One region of the Pseudoduganella sp. OTU4001 genome, then DNA from elsewhere that is predicted to be linked to it. Evidence: predicted binding sites of a transcription regulator. Region 1 holds the regulator's gene; each other region holds the start of a gene.
What was found. The regulator sigma-54, encoded in region 1, starts transcription at its own class of promoters, with help from an activator protein. The targets are predictions, from matches to a motif close to TGGCANGNAANCTGCTTT.

Region 1 (5,098 bases):
GCGGCGCTCGGCAGCTTCTATTTGCTGGAGCTGATGAACCGCGCCGGCGAGGAAATGCAGGCCGATATGCAAGCCAATGAACCGGACTACATCATCGAGAACTTCTCCTTCGTACGCATGTCGAAGGAAGGCAAGCCAAGCTACATCATCGCCGGCGACAAACTGACCCACCGCCCGATCGACGACTCGTCGGAAATCGACAAGCCGCGCGTGCGCAGCCTGGGCGCCGGCGAGCGGCCGCCGATGGAGATCGTGGCGAAGATGGCGCGCGTGGATGACGCCAACAGCCGCGTCACCCTGAACGGCAGCGTGACCATCGACCGTGCCGCCGCCGAGAATGCGCAGCCAATGCACATGGCGACGGAGAAGCTGGTGATCTTCCCCGATGAAGACCGCATGGAAACCGACCAGCCGGTGAAGATGAAGCTGGGGAATACGACCGCTACCGCCAATAGCATGCGCGCCAACAATGCGACGCGCCAATTGCACCTGGAAGGCGCCGGCACGCTGGTGCTGCCGCCGAAGGCACAATAAACAAGGAATGATTATGAAACGACTTCTGTTGTCGGCAGCTTTGCTGCTGGGAGTTGCAGCCCCGGCCCTGGCCGAGAAGGCCGACTCCTACAAGCCGACCAACATCAGCTACGGCGCGATGGATATCGACGACGTCAAGCAGGTGACCATCATGAGCGGCGGCGTCAAGCTGACTCGCGGCACCCTGACCATGACCGCCGAACGCGCGCTGGTCAAACAGTCGCCGGAAGGCTACCAGCAGGTGACCCTGTACGGCGACGGCAAGAAGGCTACCTTCCGCCAGAAGCGCGACGGCGCCGGCGACCTGTGGGTCGAAGGCGATGCCGACCGCATCGAATACGACGAGCAGGCCGAGCTGGTGAAGATGTTCAACAAGGCCGCCATCCGCCGCCTGGAAGGCGGCAAGCAGAACGACGAAGTGCAGGGCGAATTCATCTCCTACGACAGCCGCAAGGAATTCTTCAGCGTGCGCAACACGGCCACCGGTGAGAGCAAGCCGGGCGGCGGCCGCGGCACCATGGTGATCCAGCCATCGCGCACCGAACCACCGGCGGAGAAGAAGTAAGCATGCAAGCAAATACCTGCGCCGACACCCTGGTGGTGCGCGGCCTTCAGAAATCCTACGGTAAACGCCAGGTTGTCCACGACGTATCGCTGCAAGTCGATTGCGGCGAAGTGGTGGGCCTGCTCGGCCCGAACGGCGCCGGCAAGACCACTTCCTTCTACATGATCGTGGGCCTGGTGGCATCCGACGCCGGCACCATCGATATCGGCGGCAGCGACGTCTCGAGCCTGCCGATCCACAAGCGCGCGCAACTGGGCCTGTCCTACCTGCCGCAGGAAGCTTCGGTATTCCGCAAGCTGACGGTGGAAGAAAATATCCGCGCCGTGCTGGAAATCCAGCAGGTGGACGGCAAGCCGCTGGCCAAGGCGGAAATCGACCAGCGCCTGGAAGCCCTGCTGGCAGACTTGCAGATTGAGAAGCTGCGCGAAAACCAGGCCCTGTCGCTGTCGGGCGGCGAGCGCCGCCGTGTGGAAATCGCACGCGCCCTGGCCACCAACCCGCGCTTCGTGCTGCTGGACGAGCCATTCGCCGGCGTCGACCCGATTGCCGTGATCGAAATCCAACGTATCGTACGTTTCCTGAAGGAGCGCAATATCGGTGTCCTGATCACCGACCATAATGTGCGTGAGACCCTCGGCATTTGCGACCGCGCCTACATCATCAACCAGGGCGCCGTGCTGGCTTCGGGCCGCCCAGATGACATCATCGCCAATGAATCCGTACGCCGGGTCTATCTCGGCGAACACTTCCGCATGTAAGCGAAAGCCATGAAACAAACACTGCAACTGCGAACCTCGCAACACCTGGCGCTGACGCCGCAGCTGCAACAATCCATCCGCCTGCTGCAGCTGTCCACGCTGGAGCTGCACCAGGAGCTGGAACAGCTGCTGAGCGATAACCCGATGCTGGAACGCCTCGACGATCCGCTCGACCACTCGGTACGCCTGCTGGCCGACGGCGCCATCAGCCAGGGCTCCGGCAACGACAGCGTCGCCACGCCCGAAGCTGCCCAGGCCACCGATGGCGGCGAAGCCGGCGCCAGCGCCGGCAGCGAAGGCGAAGGCTATGAAGGCGGCGAGGGCGAGGGCGCTGCCAACGGCAGCGACGATACCGACTGGAGCGCCAGCGCCGGCAGCAAATCCGCCGACGACGAAGACAGCCGCCCGCAGCTGGAAGCCTCCGGCTGCACCCTGCGCGAGCACCTGCTGGAACAGATGCGCGTGACCTTGCAGGAGCCGCGCGACCGCGCCCTGATGGAAATGATCATCGACGCGCTGGACGACAACGGCTACCTGGAAGAGCAGCTGGAAGAAATCCTGGAACGCCTGCCGCCCGAGCTGGAAATCGAGCTGGACGACCTGCGCTGCACCCTGGTGCTGCTGCAAAGCTTCGACCCGCCCGGCGTCGGCGCCCGCAACGCCTCCGAATGCCTGGCGCTGCAGATCAAGCGCATGCCCTGCGTGCCGCTGGTGACGCGCCGCATGGCCCTGACCATCGTCGAGAAGCACCTGGCCTGGTTCGCCCAGCGCGAATTCACCAAGTTGAAGAAAACGCTCGATTGCGACGACGAAGACCTGCGTGAAGCGCAAGCCGTGATCCGCCAATGCAACCCCCATCCGGGCGCCGAATTTGCGTCAGGCGAGTCAGACTATGTAGTGCCGGACGTGATCGTGAAGAAGGGCCGCGGCGGCTGGGTCGTCACGCTGAATAACGACGTGGTGCCGCGCCTGCGCGTGAATGCCCTGTATGCGAACCTGCTCAAGCAAGGCAAGAGCGAATCGCAGATGAATGGCCAGCTGCAAGAGGCCAAATGGCTGATCAAAAATATGCGCCAGCGCTTCGACACCATCCTGCGCGTGGCGGAAGCGATAGTAGAAAGACAAAAGAACTTTTTCAGCCACGGTGCGGTTGCCATGAGACCCCTTGTGTTGCGTGAAATAGCTGATACACTGGGACTACACGAGAGCACTATTTCCCGTGTTACAACTCAAAAATATATGCTCACCCCGCATGGCATGTTTGAGTTGAAATATTTCTTTGGCAGCCACGTCGCGACCGAAGCTGGGGGTGAAGCTTCATCGACTGCGATACGGGCGCTGATCGTGCAATTGACAGGAGCAGAAGACCCCAAGAATCCTTTATCCGACAGTAAGATTGCGGACATGCTGGGAGAACAAGGCATGGTAATTGCGCGACGGACTGTTGCCAAATATCGAGAAGCGTTGAAAATTCCTCCGGTAAGCCTCCGTAAATCTTTGTAGTGCATGGGTTCCTCTGTGCGCTTCGGCGCGCACGAACTCGAGAGCGACATCATCTTTAGGAGTGTGTATGAATCTCACCATCAGTGGACATCATGTCGAAGTGACCCCGGCTATTCGCGAGTACGTGCAAAACAAGCTGGAACGAGTCAAGCGCCATTTCGATCAAGTAATCGATATTGCTGTCATCCTGACTGTAGATAACCTCACCGAGAAAGAGAAACGCCAGAAAGCAGAAATCAACCTGCGCATGTCTGGCAAAACTGTTTACGTCGAAAGCCTGTCGCAGGACCTCTACGCCGCCATCGACACCCTGATTGATAAACTGGATCGCCAGGTCATGAAATACAAAGACCGTGTGCAGAACCACAATCACGCGGCCATCAAGCACTTCCCGGACACGTACGAAGCACCACCCTCCGCCATGTAAAGGACTGGCAGAGTAGGCACACCAAAGGGCGCATCTGGCGCCCTTTTTTGCGCCCAGTGTGCGTTAAAATATTTGCATGAGCGAACACGTCCAAACCCAAATCACCAACGGCACCGGCATCATCACGCTGGACCGCCCGAAAGCCCTCAATTCCCTGTCCCTCGACATGGTGCGCGCGATGACGCAGGCGCTGCTGGCCTGGCGCGAAGACGCCAGCGTCGCCGCCGTGGTGGTGCGCAGCACCAGCGAACGCGCCCTGTGCGCCGGCGGCGACATCCGCTTCTTCCACGACGTAGGCCGCGCCAGCACCCAAGGCGGCAGCGCACTGCTGGAAGACTTCTTCACCGAAGAATACGCACTGAACCACCTGATCCACTTCTACCCTAAGCCATATGTGGCCTTGATGGATGGCGTGGTGATGGGCGGCGGCATGGGCATCGCCCAGGGCGGCCCGGATTGCGGTGTCCGCATCGTCACCGGCCGCACCAAGATGGCCATGCCCGAAGTGAATATCGGCCTGTTCCCCGATGTCGGCGGCAGCCACTTCCTGTCGCACGCACCGGGCCAGCTCGGCATGTGGCTGGGCCTGACCGGCCTGACCGTCGGCGCCGCCGACGCGCTCTACCTCGACCTGGCCGACTACTTCGTGCCCGAGACCGAGCTGGCCGGCCTCGCCGCGCTGCTGGAAAGCACGCCGGGCAAATCGCTGCGCGACGCAATTGCCGTCTTCGCCGGTCCGCACAATGCCTATGCCGGCGACAGCGAACTGGAAAAGCAGCGCGCACTGATCGACCAGCACTTCGGCGCCGGCTCCGTGCCCGCCATCATGGACTCGCTGCGCGGCGACAGCAGCCCCTTCGCGCAGAAGTCCCTGAAAGCGATGGAGCTGCGTTCCCCGCTGATGATGTGCGTGACCCACGAGCTGTTGAAGCGCGGCGCCACGCTGGGCGTCGCCGACTGCCTGCGCATGGAGCGCAACCTGGTGCGCCGCAACTTCGAACACGGCGAGATTTTCGAAGGCGTACGCGCGCTGGTGATCGACAAGGACAACCAGCCGAAATGGAATCCCGCCACGCTGGCCGAAGTCACGCCCGAGATGGTGGAACGCTTCTTCGAACCATGCTGGCCAGCCTGGGCGCACCCGCTGCGCCACCTCGCATGAGGGAGCTGGACCGGATCGACCGCGGCATCCTCAACGTCCTGCAAGAAGATGCCAGCACGCCCCTGCGCGAGATCGCAGAGCGCGTGCACTCCTCGGTCGCCACGTGCCAGCGCCGCATCGAAAAGCTGCGCGCCGACGGCGTGCTGGTG
Region 2 (5,098 bases), on a different contig from region 1:
AAAACAACGTCACCGACGAGGACATCGTCGAGCGCGTGGTGGCGGCAGCCGATGCCGTGTACCAGGCCAAGGTCGACATCGTTTCCAAGGAAGCCTTCGCCGGCTTCGAGCGCAACGTCATGCTGCAGTCGGTGGACACCCACTGGCGCGAGCACCTGGCAGCGCTGGACCACCTGCGCCAGGGTATCCACCTGCGCGGCTATGCGCAGAAGAATCCTAAGCAGGAATACAAGCGCGAAGCGTTCGAACTGTTCGGCACCATGCTGGACATGATCAAGAACGACGTGATCCGCATGATCATGATGGTGCGCATCCAGTCGCGCGAAGAAGTCGAGGCAGCGGAAGCCGCCATGAACCAGTCGCACGTGGAAAACGTGCATTACCAGCACGCCGACTTCAACCCGAACGCTGCGCCGGAAGAACTGCTGGCCCCAACCGCCATGCCGGTCGCCGAACTGGAAGAAGCCCTGAGCCAGGGCTTCAAGGTCGGTCGCAACGACCCATGCCCATGCGGCAGCGGCAAGAAGTTCAAGGCTTGCCACGGCAAGCTGGCGTAAGCCTTAAAGCTGCCTGACAAAACGGCCCGGCCGCGCAAGCGTCCGGGCCGTTTTGCTTTCAGGTCACAGCGGCCGGGACGAGACGGCCAGCGCGGCGGCGGCAGTGCGTGTCTCCACGCCTAGTTTCGCCAGTACCTGCTCGAGATGGGTTTTGACGGCGCCCGGGCTGGTGCCGAGGATGTCGCCGATGTCGCTGTCGCTCTTGCCCTCGCTGACCCAGTGCAGCACTTCGGCCTCGCGCTGGGTCAGGCGGTGCTTCGCCATCAGGGACTGCACTAGCGCGTCATCGGCTTCTTCGCGCAGCACGATGCTCCACTGCACAGCTTCATCCGCCTCGCCAAGCATGAAAATCAGGCGCCGCGTGCCTTGCTCGATTACCAGCGGCGCAGCCTGTTCGCCGCCGGAGCGGGCCCGGACGGCGCGCTGCAGCCAGGGCGATACCGGCAGCGGCAGCGCGGACTTGGCATGTGCCGGGAAGTAGCTGTCCAGCCATTGCCGCGCCAGCGGCGTTTGCCATAGGATGCGTTCGTCCGGATCCACCGTCAGCACCGCGTGGCCGAAGGCATCGAGGGCGCTGCGGGACTGGCTCTGCAGGCGCGCGTTCTGCGTGTGGGCGTGGATGCGCGCCAGCATTTCGTTCTGGCGCACCGGCTTGGTCACGTAGTCGCTGCCGCCAGCCTGGAACGCCGCCGCCACATGTTCGCTTTCCGGCTGGCCGGTCATGAAGATGACCGGGATGGCGCGGGTCTGCAGGTCCGCTTTCAAGCGGCGGCAGACTTCGAAGCCGTCCATGCCGGGCATGGCCGCATCCAGCAGCATAACGTCGGGCAGAAGTGCATGGGCTTGTTCCAGCGCGCTGGCGCCGTCGTTGGCAAGCACCACGGAATAACCCGATTCATCGAGCGCGTCGTGCAGCACGGCCAGGTTTTCGGGCATGTCGTCAACCACCAGCACCAGCCGCCCCGGCGGGCGCTCAATCGTCTGTTGCATGGCAGGCTCCTTGCGCGAATAAGCTGCCGGCCCAGCCGTGGCCGCACCGGGCACTGAACCGTTTTGGTGCGTGGGCTTTCCATGTTTGGTGCAAGGTGTGCATGGGGGCGCCTTGTATTTGATGGCGACTATATCAACGCAACTATTATGCCTGTTCGACTGGCCACCGCAACTGGTATGCGTCTTGCTTATTGATGGGCATGGCCGATAACCTTCCCGACAATTTGATTGGACTCTGTTTGCTGGTGCTCAGCCTTGGCCTGAAGCATGGCTTCGACGCGGATCACCTGGCGACCATCGATGGCTTGGCCCGCTGGAACATGGCGGCCCGGCCACGCCTGGCGTGCCAGTGCGGCGCCTGGTTCTCGCTGGGGCACGGCGCGGTGATGAGCGCCATTGCCGCGGCGCTGACCTCGCTGGCCGCATACTGGCAGCCGCCGGCTTGGCTTGAGCTGTGGGGCGCCTGGATTTCCATCGTCTGCCTGCTCGGTTTGGGCCTGCTGAATGTGCACGCCTTGCTCAGCGCGCCTGCCGGGCAAGTCGTTGCGACGGTGGGATTGAAGACACGCTTACTGGGCCGCCTGGCTGCCGCTTCGGGGCCGGGCGGGGTGGCGCTTTTGGGCGCCCTGTTTGCCGTGTCGCTCGATACGGTCAGCCAGGCCACCCTGTTTGCCGTGGCGGCCAGCCAGTTCAGCGGCTGGCCGCATGCATTGCTGCTGGGCGCACTGTTTACGGTGGGGATGCTGGTGTCCGATGGCGTGCATGGCATCTGGATCGCGCGCTTGCTGCGCCGTAGCGGCGAGGCAGCAGTGATGGCGTCGCGCATCATGGGCTGGGTGGTGGCCGGCGCGAGTTTTATGGTGGCGGGATTCGGTGTGCTGAAACTGGCATCGCCCGCGATCGGGGACTGGAGCGACGGCAAGGAACTGGCCTTCGGCGCGGCGCTGGTGGCGGTGCTGGCCGGCAGCTTCCTGCTGGCGATGGTCATGGCGCGCCCGCACGATGCGTCTCCTGGATAGTGACGGCTGCCATGCATAGCGACCTTCCCGCCGCAGCCTTGCCTCCCGCCGCGTGGCGCGCCAGCCTGGCGCTGCGCTATGCGCGCTGCGGTGCAGCCACCCGGTTGGTACAGCGCGCGCATAGCGGTCCCTTGCGCGTGCAAAAGGCCCTGTATCCGGAAGGGGAGGCGGTCTGCCACAACATCGTGCTGCACCCGCCGGCCGGCATTGCCGGCGGCGATGAACTGCACATCGACATCGATGCCGAAGCCGCTGCACATGCCCTGCTGACCACGCCAGGCGCAGCCAAGTGGTACCGCGCCAATGGCAAGCCGGCCTGGCAGCGGGTCCACATCCAGGCTGGGCCGGACGCGCGGCTGGAATGGCTGCCGCAGGAAATGATCTTCTTCGATGGTACGGACGCGCATTTGCTGCAGGTGGTCGACCTGGCGCCCGGTGCGCGCTACCTTGGCTGCGACATCCTCTGCTTTGGGCGAAGTGCCAGCGGGGAGCGCTTTGCGAGCGGCACGGTGCGCCAACAACTGCAGGTGCGCCAGGCTGGGCGATTGCTGTGGTGGGACCAGGGCGTGCTGCATGGCGGCAGCAGCGCCATGCACAGCCCGCACATTTTGGGTGGCGCGACGGTCTGCGCCACTTTCCTGGCGGTGGGGCGCGCTACGGAACCCGCTTTGATTGCACAGTTGCGCGCGCTCGATCCCGCGCTGGGCGTGACCGCGCTCAAGCCTCTGCTGGTGCTGCGCTACCTGGGACACGATGCCGAACAGGCGCGCACGTTGATGTCACGCGCCTGGCAAACCTTGCGCCCGCAGTGGATGGAGCGCCCCGCAACCGAACTCCGGATATGGAATACCTGATATGGACCTGTCGCCACGCGAAAAAGACAAACTACTGCTGTTCACCGCCGCGCTGCTGGCGGAGCGCCGCCGTGCGCGCGGCCTCAAGCTCAATTACCCGGAAGCCGTGGCCCTGATCAGTGCGGCGATCCTGGAAGGCGCGCGCGACGGCAAGACCGTGGCCGAGCTGATGGCCGAGGGCTCCCAGGTGCTGGCGCGCGACGAGGTGATGGAGGGCGTGCCCGAAATGATCCCCGATATCCAGGTCGAGGCGACCTTTCCAGACGGCACCAAGCTGGTCACGGTGCACCACCCGATCATTTGAGGAGGATGGCATGATACCTGGCGAATACCTGCTTGAAGAGGGCGACATCGCACTCAATGCCGGCCGTGCCGGCTGCACCCTGGTGGTGGCCAATAGCGGCGACCGGCCAGTGCAGGTCGGTTCGCACTTCCACTTCTTCGAAGTCAACGAGGCCTTGCAGTTCGACCGCGCACAGGCGCGCGGCATGCGGCTCGATATCGCAGCCGGCACCGCCGTGCGTTTCGAGCCCGGCCAGCACCGCACGGTGCAGCTGGTGGCACTGGCTGGCACACGCCACGTCTACGGCTTCAATGCGCGCGTGATGGGCGCGTTGGATGGGGAGGCATAATGGCCCGGATCTCGCGCCGCGCGTATGCCGAAATGTTCGGGCCGACCAAGGGCGACCGCATCCGCCTGGCCGATACCGAACTGTTTATCGAGATCGAACACGATTACGCTATTCCCGGCGAAGAGGTGAAATTCGGCGGCGGCAAGGTGATCCGCGACGGCATGGGGCAATCCCAGCTGCCGCACCGGGATGTGATGGATACGGTGATCACCAATGCCGTGATCCTGGATCACTGGGGCATCGTCAAGGCCGATATCGGCTTGAAGGACGGCCAGATCGCTGCCATCGGCAAGGCTGGCAATCCCGACATCCAGCCTGGGGTCACGATGGCCATCGGCGGCGCCACCGAGATCATTGCGGGCGAGGGCATGATCGTCACCGCCGGCGGGGTCGATACGCACATCCATTTCATCTGCCCACAGCAGATCGAGGAGGCGCTGGCATCGGGCGTGACCACCATGATCGGCGGCGGCACCGGGCCGGCGGTCGGCACGGCGGCCACCACCTGTACCCCCGGCCCCTGGCACATCCATTCCATGCTGGCGGCGGCCGACGCCTTCCCGATGAACCTGGGCTTCCTGGGTAAGGGCAATGTCAGCCTGCCGCGCCCGCTGGAGGAGCAGATCGAGGCTGGCGCCATCGGCCTCAAGCTGCATGAGGACTGGGGCAGCACGCCGGCGGCGATCGACAACTGCCTGTCGGTGGCGGACCGCATGGACGTGCAGGTCGCGATCCACACCGATACCCTGAATGAAGGCGGCTTCCTGGAAGCGACGCTGGCGGCGTTCAAGGACCGCACTATCCACACCTTCCATACTGAAGGGGCGGGCGGCGGCCATGCGCCGGACATCATCGCGGCGGTCGGCCAGTCCAATGTGCTGCCATCGTCCACTAACCCGACCCGCCCGTTCACCGTCAACACCCTGGACGAGCACCTGGACATGCTGATGGTGTGCCACCACCTGGACGCCGCCATCGCCGAGGACGTGGCCTTTGCCGAATCGCGCATCCGGCGCGAGACCATTGCAGCCGAAGACATCCTGCAC
Region 3 (5,098 bases), on a different contig from region 1:
TTTGACCGAGCGCAAAGAATGGAGCTTTCGCTATAGCATTTTTGCTATCAGAGCCATAGAATCTCAGCGATTGGCACTCACCGAAGGAGAGTGCTAATATATGTTCAGAACAGCACGATAGAGGTTAAGAATCATTTAAGTTCTGTCGTGCATGCTGGTAACTCTGAATAGCTTTCCCTTCGAGCGAGGATAATTAAGATGACCGCAACTAACGCACTGGTACCTGCCGGCAGCAACGCGCTGACCCTTGGCTTCAGCGGTAGCCTGGGCAACCTGGACGCTTATATCTCGGCCGTCAACCGCCTGCCTATGCTGTCCCAAGAGGAAGAAGTGGCGCTGGGCAAGAGCCTGAAGGAAAAGAACGATATCAAGGCCGCAGAGATGCTGGTGACCTCGCACCTGCGCCTGGTGGTGTCGATCGCGCGCGGCTACCTGGGCTATGGCCTGCCACACGGCGATCTGATCCAGGAAGGCAATATCGGCCTGATGAAGGCGGTCAAGCGCTTCGACCCGGACCAGGGCGTGCGCCTGGTGTCCTATGCCATGCACTGGATCAAGGCTGAAATCCACGAATACATCCTGAAGAACTGGCGCCTGGTCAAAGTGGCCACCACCAAGGCCCAGCGCAAGCTGTTCTTCAACCTGCGCAGCCACAAGCAGGGCCTGGATGCCATGTCGCCGGCCCAGATCGACGAACTGGCCAAGACCCTGGATGTGAAGCGCGAAGACGTGATCGAGATGGAAACCCGCCTGAGCGGCCGCGACATCGCCCTGGAAGCGCCGTCCGACGATGAAGACGACAAGTTCTCGCCGATCGCCTACCTGTCCTCCGATAATATGGAGCCGACCAAGGTGCTGGAAGCGGAACAGGTGGTGCGCCTGCAGTCCGAGGGGCTGGAAACCGCCCTGTCGAAGCTGGATCCGCGCTCGCGCCGCATTGTGGAAGCACGCTGGCTGGCCAATGACGATGGCTCCGGCGCCACCCTGCACGCCCTGGCGGAAGAGTTCGGCGTGTCGGCCGAACGCATCCGCCAGATCGAAGCGGCCGCGCTGAAAAAGATGAAAGGTGCGCTGGCCGCTTATCTCTAAGCCGCCCGCGTTCCGCGCCGAAAGCGCCGTTACCGAAAGGTACGGCGCTTTTTCTTTTGGTACATCCATTTAATGTCGGGAATTTTTACATTCCAAGGTGCAATATGGACTAAGTCCTTGATATGGATGAGTTTCAATTTCTGGCACGCGATATGCTTTGTAACTGTTGAGCACATCCACTGAGGAGTTACCCATGTTCAAGAAGCTTGCAACCGCCGCCGTGTGCATGCTGGCATTGGCTCTTGGTACCGCCCACGCCACCCCTACCTCTTTGACGGAGATGCAAGACATCGACGACGTCAAGCTCAAGTGGGATGGCGGCAATGGCAGTCCGAAGACTATTTTCTTCAACCATACTTATGACACCCTCTGGATTAACGTCATCCAGGAAGGCGATTATGCCTTCACCCTGACCCGCCCGGCCAACGCCAATTCGGATGCAACTGTTGAGCTGAGGTTGGGTGAGGACCTGACGTTGGGCGATGCGTTCCGCAGCGCGACCGGGAGCACCTGGGTATTCAGCCCTATCCACCTTGAGATTGGCGACTATTACGTTGGTTTGCAAATTTTCAAGAGCGGCCCGAGCGCTGGCAACCCGGAGATGTTTTTCCTTGCCTCGAACCTGGTTCCAAACGATGACGATGACGAGACCCCAACCCAAAGCACTGACGTCCCTGAGCCAGCCTCGCTGGGCTTGCTTGGCCTCGGCATGCTTGGCATGGCCCTGGCACGCCGCCGCAAAGAATAAGTAGTCAACTCCAACAATAAAATCTGGCGCCCTGCGGGGCGCCTTTTTTTTGTCGGGAATTTTTACAGCCGAGTTAGCTCGACAGTTGAGTGGACTCAACAGTGCAACGCGGGTGATTGCGATTTGCTAAGCTGTTCTCAGGCCAGAGGAGAACATCATGCATCCTAGACTGATCTGCCTGGGCATGGCGGGCCTGGTCCTCGCCATCGCCGCTGCCTGCGGTTCCACCCGCAGCACTGCTGACGACATCGCCAGCCGCCCACCACCGCGCACCAGCGCCAGCTATGTGCTGGCACAGGGGGAAACCGTCACGCTGGCCCCCGCCGTCACGCTCAGGCTTGAGCGTGTGAACGATAGCCGTTGTAAAAAAGGCGCAGTCTGCGTGTGGGCCGGTTACATCAGCTACAGCTTCGTCCTGGCCGACAAACAGGGCAGCACCAGTTTCCTGCTGGCGGAAGACATGCCGGGCGCCAGCAAGACCGCGACGCGCAATGGCCTGACCTTTACGTTGCAGGGGCTGGAACCAGCCGAGCCGCCTGCGCTGAAGGCTGCTGTGCCGGATTATCGGGTAAGCTTGCGGGTAAATATTTCCCAACCGATATAGTTGCCCATGACGCCAAACGCCCTGCCCCGACGACTGACTTCCACCATCATCATCGCGCTGGCATTCAGCGCCCCGGCCTGGGCCAAGACCCCGGTTGCCACCGGCACCGGGGGCGCGGTCGCCACCATCAGCGAGCCGGCTTCGCAAGCGGCGCTGGCGATCCTGAACCAGGGCGGCAATGCGGTCGATGCGGCCGTGGCGGCGGCCGCCGCGCTGGGCGTAACCGATCCATTCAGCTGCGGCGTGGGCGGCGGCGGCTTCATGGTGATTTACCTGGCCAAGGAAAACCGCGTCATTACACTCGACCACCGGGAGGTGGCGCCGGCCGGCTTCCAGCCGACGGCCTTCGCCCCCGACGGCAAGCCAATCGATGAAGACACCGCGATCGCCAGCGGCATGGCGGTCGGTGTGCCCGGCACGGTGCGCGGCTGGCACGATGCGCTGGACCGCTACGGCACCATGTCGTTCAAGCAGGTGCTGGCGCCGGCCATCAAGGTGGCGCAGGACGGCTTCCGCATCAACGACAACTTCGTGGCGCTGGTGAAGGAGAGCGAAAAGAAATTTGCGCTATTCCCGGCCACTGCCGCACGCTATATGAAAGACGGCAAACCGCTGCCGGCCGGCACCTTGCTGCGCAATCCGGATCTGGCGAAAACCTACCGCCTGCTGTCGGCCGGCGGCGTGAAGGCTTTTTATTCGGGCAAGCTGGCGCAGGCGATCGTCGACACGGTCAACCAGCCGCCGGTGGCCGCCGGCGTGTCGGTACGCGCCGGCAAAATGTCGCTGGCCGACCTGTCCAACTACGAGTCGCGCTGGCGCCAGCCGGTCCGCAGCACTTACCGCGGCTATGAGCTGGTGGGCATGCCGTTGCCAAGCAGCGGTGGCGTGGCGATTGCGGAAGCGCTGAATATCCTGGAAGGCTTCGACCTCAAGTCCATGCCGCGCGCGAAAGCCGAGCACCTGTACATGGAAGCGGCGCGCCTGGCCTTCGCCGACCGCAATGCCTACCTGGCCGATCCGGAATATGTCGATGCGCCGGTGGCGGGCCTGATGAACAAGGACTATGCGGCGCGGCGCCGCGAGCTGATCGACCCGGCCCAGGCGCGCCACCATGCCGAGGCGGGCGACCCCTACCCTTACCAGCAAGACCCGAGCGTGCCTTTGCGCCCGGCCGCTGCGGCCAAGGGCAAGCTGCTGTCGGAAAGCGCGCACACCACCCACCTGGCGGTGTCGGACAAGGACGGCAATATCGTGGCCTATACCTTCACCATCGAATCATGGGGCGGCAGCGGCATTACGGTGCCGGGCTATGGCTTCATCCTGAATAACGAGATGACGGACTTCGATTTCACCGGTCCCCATCCTAATGTGCCGGAAGCGGGCAAGCGGCCGCGCAGCAGCATGTCGCCGACCATTGTTTTCCGCAACGGCAAGCCGGCCTTCACCATTGGCAGCCCGGGCGGCGGCACCATCATCACCACCGTGCTGCAGACCATCTTCAACCACATCGACCTGGGCATGCCGATGCCGCAGGCGCTGGATGCGCCGCGCATTTCGGAGCGCAACGGGCTCGCCACGTCCATCGAGCCGGGTTTCGGCGGCAGTGCGCAAGCCAAGGCGCTGGAACGCTTCGGCCAGCGCTGGGATGCCAAGGTGGAGGAAATCGGCGCCGCCAATGCCATCGTGTTCAACCCCGATGGCACCGTGACGGCGGTCAGCGAGGGCAAGCGCCACGGCGTGGGCAGCGCCCTGGTGCAGAAACGCGGGCACTAAGCTAGCCGTGCCGCGCGCGGCTGTCGGCGGGCGCTTCTGCACGCTCGTGCAGGCCGTAATCGCGCACCACGCTGGCAATGCGCAGGCGGTAATCGGCAAACAGGCGTTCGCGCCCGGCTTGCTGGGCCGCGCGGTGCGCTTCGAGCTGGCGCCACTGCTGCACCGCTTCCTCATCGCGGAAGAACGATAGCGACAGCATCTTGCCCGGGTTGCTCAGGCTCTGGAAGCGTTCGACACTGATAAAGCCGTCGATCTGCTCCAGGGTGGGACGCAAGGCGGCGGCGATGTCCAGGTAGGCATCCTTGCGGCCTGCGGCGGGGGTGACTTCGAAAATCACTGCGATCATTGGTGGAACTCCGGAATGCGCGCATTCGCCGATGCGCGGTACGTCCATGTCAACTGGGGCAGCGGCTTGCTGCCCAGCGCTTCGATACAGCCTGCTGCGATCTGCAGCGCCAGTTGCTGGCCGGGACAGGCGTGGCGGCCATGGCCAAAGCCGCGCTGCGCAGCACCCAGCATGACCAGTATCGCCTGCCCTGCTTCCACTGTCACGCCGCCTACGGTGCAGCGCTCGGCGGCGAAGCGGCGCGTGTTCACGATGGGTGGGTCGGTTTGCATTACCTGCGCCACCAGTTGCGCGGCATCGCTGCGGTCCGCGCCGTGCTGCAGGGCGACCAGCGCGTTGCCCAGCAGGCCGGCAGTGGCCTCATATGTTTGCGACAGCAGGCCAACCAGGTTGGCAAGGATGGCGTGGTCGTCGCGCCAGCCGGCTGCGGCGCCTTCCTGCGCCACGCCCTCGGCCAGCGAGCCTTCAGGCGCGGCCTGCACCAGTTCGCGCATGGCGGCCAGCAGGCGCAGGCTGGCGGCATGCGCCTGGCCTATCT
Region 4 (5,098 bases), on a different contig from region 1:
AGCCATTCCTGATCGATGGCCACGACCTGCGCGTCAGCGCTTCGATCGGCATCAGCGTCTATCCGCAGGATGGCAGCGACGCCGAAACCCTGCTGCGCCTGGCCGATATCGCCATGTACCGCGCCAAGCAGAGCGCCAGCACGGACGGCGAGCATATCGCCTTCTACAGCCAGGACATGAACAAGGGCATGCAGGAGCGCATGCGCATCGAGTCGGGCCTGCGCCAGGCGCTGGGCAACGGCCAGCTGCTGCTGCATTACCAGCCCAAATTTGAAATCAGTTCCGGCAAGATCATCGGCGCCGAAGCGCTGGTGCGCTGGAAGCATCCCGAGCGCGGCCTGGTGCCGCCGGCTGAGTTCATTCCGCTGGCCGAAGCCACCGGCTTGGTGGTGCAGGTGGGCGAATGGGTGCTGGAAGCCGCTTGCGCCCAGGCCCAGGCTTGGAAAGAACGTGGCCTGCCGCCGGTGCGCCTGGCGGTCAACGTGTCGGCGCGCGAATTCACCTCCGCCTTGCCGGGCCGCGTGACGGAAACCCTGCAGCGCTATGGACTGGAGCCATCCTGGCTGGAGCTGGAAATCACCGAATCGACCCTGATGCACAATATCGACCGCGTGATCGGCATCATGGATCGCCTGACGGCGCAGGGCATCACCCTGTCGCTGGACGATTTCGGCACCGGCTATTCCAGCCTGTCCTACCTGAAGCGCTTCCCGATCGACACGCTGAAGATCGACCGCTCCTTCACCACCGGCATCCCGGTCGACACCAACGACTGCGCCATCGCCAGCACCATCATCAGCATTGCCCAGCAGCTGAAACACAAGGTGATTGCCGAGGGCGTGGAAACCGTCGAACAGCTGGCCTTCCTCAAGGATTCCGGCTGCGACGAAGTGCAGGGCTACCTGTTCTCGCGCCCCTTGCCGGCGCAGGAATTCGAGAAGGCGCTGCTGCAGAACTGGGCGCCGCCACCTCCTATTGCCGCCAACGCGGGCTGACCATGCTACGCGCTGCCGCCCTGGCCATCCTCCTGTCCTGCGGCATGCAGGCGGCGCTGGCCGAGGAGAGCCCGCGCATCAAGTTCGGCCTGCAGGACGACATTGCCCCCTTCGTCATGCCGGACCGGAACAGCGGCCTGATGGTCGACGTGCTGCGCGAAGCCATGGCCACGCAAGGCGTGAAGGCCGAATTTATCTACCTGCCGATCAAGCGCACGGAAGAGGCGCTGCGGCGCGGCGTGGTGGATGTATTCACCGGCGGCAAACCCGACACAGCCTTGCCGGGCGTGCTTAGCCGCTGGCCGGTCACCAGCTTCCACAACCTGGCCATTACGCGGCGCGCCCACTTGCCGCGCCTCGATTCGGTCGCCGACCTGTCGCGCTACCGCGTGACCGCCTTCTATGGCGCGGCAGCCATCCTGGGCCAGGAATACCGCGACGCCGTGCAGCGCAACCCGCGCTACCGCGAGCCGCGGCTCCTGCAGTCGCCGTTGCTGGTGCTGAAGCAGGTCGATGTCGTCATCTCGCAGCGCGACATCTTCTATTTCTACCTGGACCGCCAGTCTTACCTGCGCGACGGCGACTTCGAGCTGGCGTTCCACGACATCATCGGCAAACCGAACGAGTACTGGTTCGTGTTCCGCACCGCCGAACAGCGCGACGCGTTCGAGCGCGGCATTGCCGCCCTCTATAAATCGGGCGACATCGACCGCATATTCGAACGCTACACCAAGGCCTACGGCACCTCGCGCGACTTCTTCCACCCGCTCGATTGCCGCTTCGCCGCGGCCAGGCCGAAGAACTGCTGACGCCCGCTAGCGCCTTTTGCGGCGGACCGCAGCCAGCCCCGCCAGGCCCAGGCCCAGCAAGCCAAGCGATGCCGGCTCCGGCACGTCCTGCGCCTGCGATGGGGTGCGGTTGCCGGTCAGCTGGATGGCATCGATCTCTTCGTACTCGCGCGGATTGCGGTTGGTATCGATGTACACTTTCAGGCCCTGCACCATGAAGCTGGTTTCGGCCCAGCCCAGGGTAAAGTCAAACACCTGGTTGGCAGGGCTGGTATCGGCGCCGCTCCAGACCTGGTGCAGGTTGCCCAGGGTGTCGATGACGTCGACCTGGTAGACGAAGCCATTGCCGGACACTTCGCGGATCAGGGCGCCGGTGGAATACACCGCCTCGGTGAAGCCGACCGAGATCCACTGCTGGCCGACTTCGCGGCCATTCGGCGCCCAGGCGCCGGCGATGTCGCCGTAGGTCATGCGGTCGGGCGCATTCAGCGCCTGGGTGGCAGCCCAGCTGCCGCCCCATTGCGAGCTGAAGCCGACGACCGAGCTGGCCCATTGCGAAATCGGCCCCGCTTGCGCGGCACCGGATGCTGCCAGCAGGCCGGCAGCGAGGAGGGAAGATACTTTGTGTTTCAAGTTCATATTATTTACCAAAGAAATAATCGGAACCTGAGCTATAGCAAATGTTATGCCAGCGACAACAAATCCAATGCTCTCAAGGAGTTACTCAGCGCCGTCAACCTGGTTGCTATCAAAGTGTAAAAGTTTCCGACATGTAACTATGTGTCGGAAATTGTCGCCGTCTGGTGACAATCAACCCCAGCCGTACCAGGCGTCGCGCAGTTCGCCGACTTTGACATCGGCCAGGGCCGGCTGCTTGGCGAGCCAGGCCTGCACCAGCGCGCGGTGGCTTTCCTCCACTTTGCCGTAAGCCTTGCCGGAAACCACAAAGCCGCTGAAATCATCGTTGTAACCGCCGCCGAAGGCCAGGCCGTTGGCCTCGATCGCTTCGCTCAGGAAGCGGTGCAGCAGGGCGTTGCGGTCTGCCTCCGACGGCGAACCCGCCACTTGAGCCTCGATCATGAAACCGAGTTCCTGGAACTCACCGAGATGTTTTTTCTTGAGTTGGCGTTTGTTGTAGCGGCGGGATGCAGTCATGTAGGGTCCTTTGAGTGGATAATGCGGTCGCAGTCTAGCAGTCCGCGGCGCCCGGCATCAAGCCTCGCGCCGCCGCTACGCTCAAAGCCGCGCAATCTGGCGGTCGATGGACTTCAAGGCGCGCTCATTCCTTTCGCTATAGCGGTTGGTCAGGTACTCGGTGCGCCCGCGCATCAGCAGGGTGATCTTGAACAGCTCCTCCATCACGTCCACCACCCGGTCGTAATAGGCGGAAGGGCGCATGCGCCCCGCATCGTCGAACTCCTTATATGCCATCGGCACCGACGACTGGTTCGGGATGGTGAACATGCGCATCCAGCGGCCCAGCAATCGCAGCGTATTGACCACGTTGAACGATTGCGAACCGCCGCACACCTGCATGACCGCCAGCGTGCGGCCCTGGCTTGGGCGCACGGCCCCCTGTTCCAGCGGAATCCAGTCGATCTGGTTCTTCATCACGGCCGTGATGGCGCCATGGCGCTCCGGACTGCACCAGACCTGGCCTTCCGACCACAGGCAAAGTTCGCGCAGTTCGAGCACCTTGGGATGGGTCTCCGGCACGCTGCCGACCATCGGCAACTCCATCGGGTCGAAGATCCTGACTTCGGCGCCGAATTGCTCCAGGATGCGCGCCGCTTCATAAGTCAGGAAGCGGCTGAAGGAGCGTTCGCGCAGCGAACCGTACAGCATCAGGATGCGCGGCGGATGCGACAGGTCGCCTTGCGGTGCCAGCTTTTCCAGCGTGGGAACGTCGAACAGTTCGGACTTGATGTTTGGAAGGTCGGGAATGGACATGGCGCACCGTGCTTATTCAGGAGAGTTGGCAAAATCGCCCGGCGCCACCGTGCCGCCAACCGTTGCATCGGCCGGCGGCGCCGGATACAGCCAGCAGAAGATGCCAGTTGCCGCCGCCATGCCCGCCAGTTGGGCAAGGATGAACCCAGGCGCATCGGCCGGACGAATACCGGCGAAGGTGTCGCTTGCCGCGCGCGCCAGCGTGACCGCCGGATTCGCGAACGAAGTCGAAGAAGTGAACCAGTAGGCAGCGGTAATATAGGCGGCCACCGCGAACGGCGTGATGGCCGGACGGCTGCGCGAACAACCGATGATCACGCCGACCAGGCCAAAGGTCGCGACAAACTCGCTCCACCACTGCGCCGGACCGGTACGCACATGCTGCGACGCGAAGAACAGCGGCTCGCCGAACATGCCATGCGCCGCGGCGACACCGGCAAAGGCGCCAATCACCTGCACCGCGATATAAGGCAGCACTTCAGCCACCGGCACATTGCGCTGCCAAGCTTCCGACAACGTGACGGCAGGATTGAAGTGGGCGCCCGAGATGGTGCCGAACATGAGAATCAATGCCACCAGGCCGGCGCCGGTAGCGATGGTGTTGGCCAGCAGGGCGATCGCCACATTGCCGCCAGCCAGGCGCTCGGCCATGATGCCGGAGCCAACCACCACGGCCAGCAGCATGGCGGTGCCGAGTGCTTCGGCCGCAAGACGTCGGGATAGAGTCATTGCTTTACCTCTTCGCTCAAGGCAGCAGGGTGCCGATGCGTTCCAGCTCCGCCTTCATGCGGGCCGGGTCTTCCTTCAGCTCTTCCAGCGGCAGGGCGAAGAAGGTTTCAATGCGGTGGCGCAGGATGCTGTAGGCCTTCATGAACGCCGCGTCGATTTCTTCGTCGGTGCCGGTGGCATGCGCCGGATCTTCCACCCCCCAATGTGCGCGCATGACAGGGCCCAGGTAGGCAGGGCAGGTTTCGCCGGCGGCACTGCCGCAGACGGTGATGACGATGTCCGGCGTGACCGGCAGATTGTCCCAGGACTTGCTGTGGTACCCCGCCGTCGAAATGCCTTCGCGTTCCAGTAGCGCGAGCGAGCGCGGATGCACATAGCCGGCCGGCTTGCTGCCGGCGCTGATGGCGTGCCAGCCAGCTGGCGCCAGGTGGTTGAAAGTGGCTTCGCCAAGGATGGAGCGGCAGGAATTGCCGGTGCAGAGAATCAGGACGTTCATGGCTTGCAGGATTTGAGGTTATTGGTAGGAGCGCAGCTTTGGCCCGCGCAGCAGTTATCGGTCAGATAGGACAGCACCTCATTCATGGTGTCGAAATTGGCGCTGTAAAAGATGAAGCGGCCATCCTGGCGGGATGCGAT

Region 2: a site for sigma-54 is predicted at 1,721-1,738, ahead of AAHE99_RS03465 (HoxN/HupN/NixA family nickel/cobalt transporter). Genes of this name have one in related genera too.
Region 3: a site for sigma-54 is predicted at 1,231-1,248, ahead of AAHE99_RS18800 (PEP-CTERM sorting domain-containing protein). Genes of this name have one in related genera too.
Region 4: a site for sigma-54 is predicted at 2,457-2,474, ahead of AAHE99_RS12090 (PEP-CTERM sorting domain-containing protein). Genes of this name have one in related genera too.

Annotation. Positions count from the first base shown of each region.
Region 1 is NZ_JASATG010000004.1:14,303-19,400, forward strand. Features, by position in the region: gene lptC (LPS export ABC transporter periplasmic protein LptC) at 1-534, shown strand, start outside; gene lptA (lipopolysaccharide transport periplasmic protein LptA) at 548-1,099, shown strand; gene lptB (LPS export ABC transporter ATP-binding protein) at 1,102-1,857, shown strand; gene AAHE99_RS05015 (RNA polymerase factor sigma-54) at 1,867-3,360, shown strand; gene hpf (ribosome hibernation-promoting factor, HPF/YfiA family) at 3,428-3,787, shown strand; gene AAHE99_RS05025 (enoyl-CoA hydratase/isomerase family protein) at 3,864-4,949, shown strand; gene AAHE99_RS05030 (Lrp/AsnC family transcriptional regulator) at 4,907-5,098, shown strand, end outside.
Region 2 is NZ_JASATG010000002.1:327,410-332,507, reverse strand. Features, by position in the region: gene secA (preprotein translocase subunit SecA) at 1-557, shown strand, start outside; gene AAHE99_RS03470 (response regulator transcription factor) at 621-1,547, opposite strand; gene AAHE99_RS03465 (HoxN/HupN/NixA family nickel/cobalt transporter) at 1,787-2,566, shown strand; gene AAHE99_RS03460 (urease accessory protein UreD) at 2,578-3,420, shown strand; gene AAHE99_RS03455 (urease subunit gamma) at 3,422-3,724, shown strand; gene AAHE99_RS03450 (urease subunit beta) at 3,735-4,052, shown strand; gene ureC (urease subunit alpha) at 4,052-5,098, shown strand, end outside.
Region 3 is NZ_JASATG010000022.1:76,191-81,288, reverse strand. Features, by position in the region: gene rpoH (RNA polymerase sigma factor RpoH) at 199-1,089, shown strand; gene AAHE99_RS18800 (PEP-CTERM sorting domain-containing protein) at 1,283-1,837, shown strand; gene AAHE99_RS18795 (hypothetical protein) at 1,995-2,441, shown strand; gene ggt (gamma-glutamyltransferase) at 2,448-4,214, shown strand; gene AAHE99_RS18785 (antibiotic biosynthesis monooxygenase family protein) at 4,216-4,560, opposite strand; gene AAHE99_RS18780 (cytochrome P450) at 4,557-5,098, opposite strand, start outside.
Region 4 is NZ_JASATG010000010.1:168,023-173,120, reverse strand. Features, by position in the region: gene AAHE99_RS12100 (putative bifunctional diguanylate cyclase/phosphodiesterase) at 1-995, shown strand, start outside; gene AAHE99_RS12095 (substrate-binding periplasmic protein) at 998-1,804, shown strand; gene AAHE99_RS12090 (PEP-CTERM sorting domain-containing protein) at 1,811-2,422, opposite strand; gene AAHE99_RS12085 (YggL 50S ribosome-binding family protein) at 2,594-2,938, opposite strand; gene arsH (arsenical resistance protein ArsH) at 3,020-3,733, opposite strand; gene AAHE99_RS12075 (MIP/aquaporin family protein) at 3,746-4,462, opposite strand; gene AAHE99_RS12070 (arsenate reductase ArsC) at 4,479-4,958, opposite strand; gene AAHE99_RS12065 (ArsR/SmtB family transcription factor) at 4,955-5,098, opposite strand, start outside.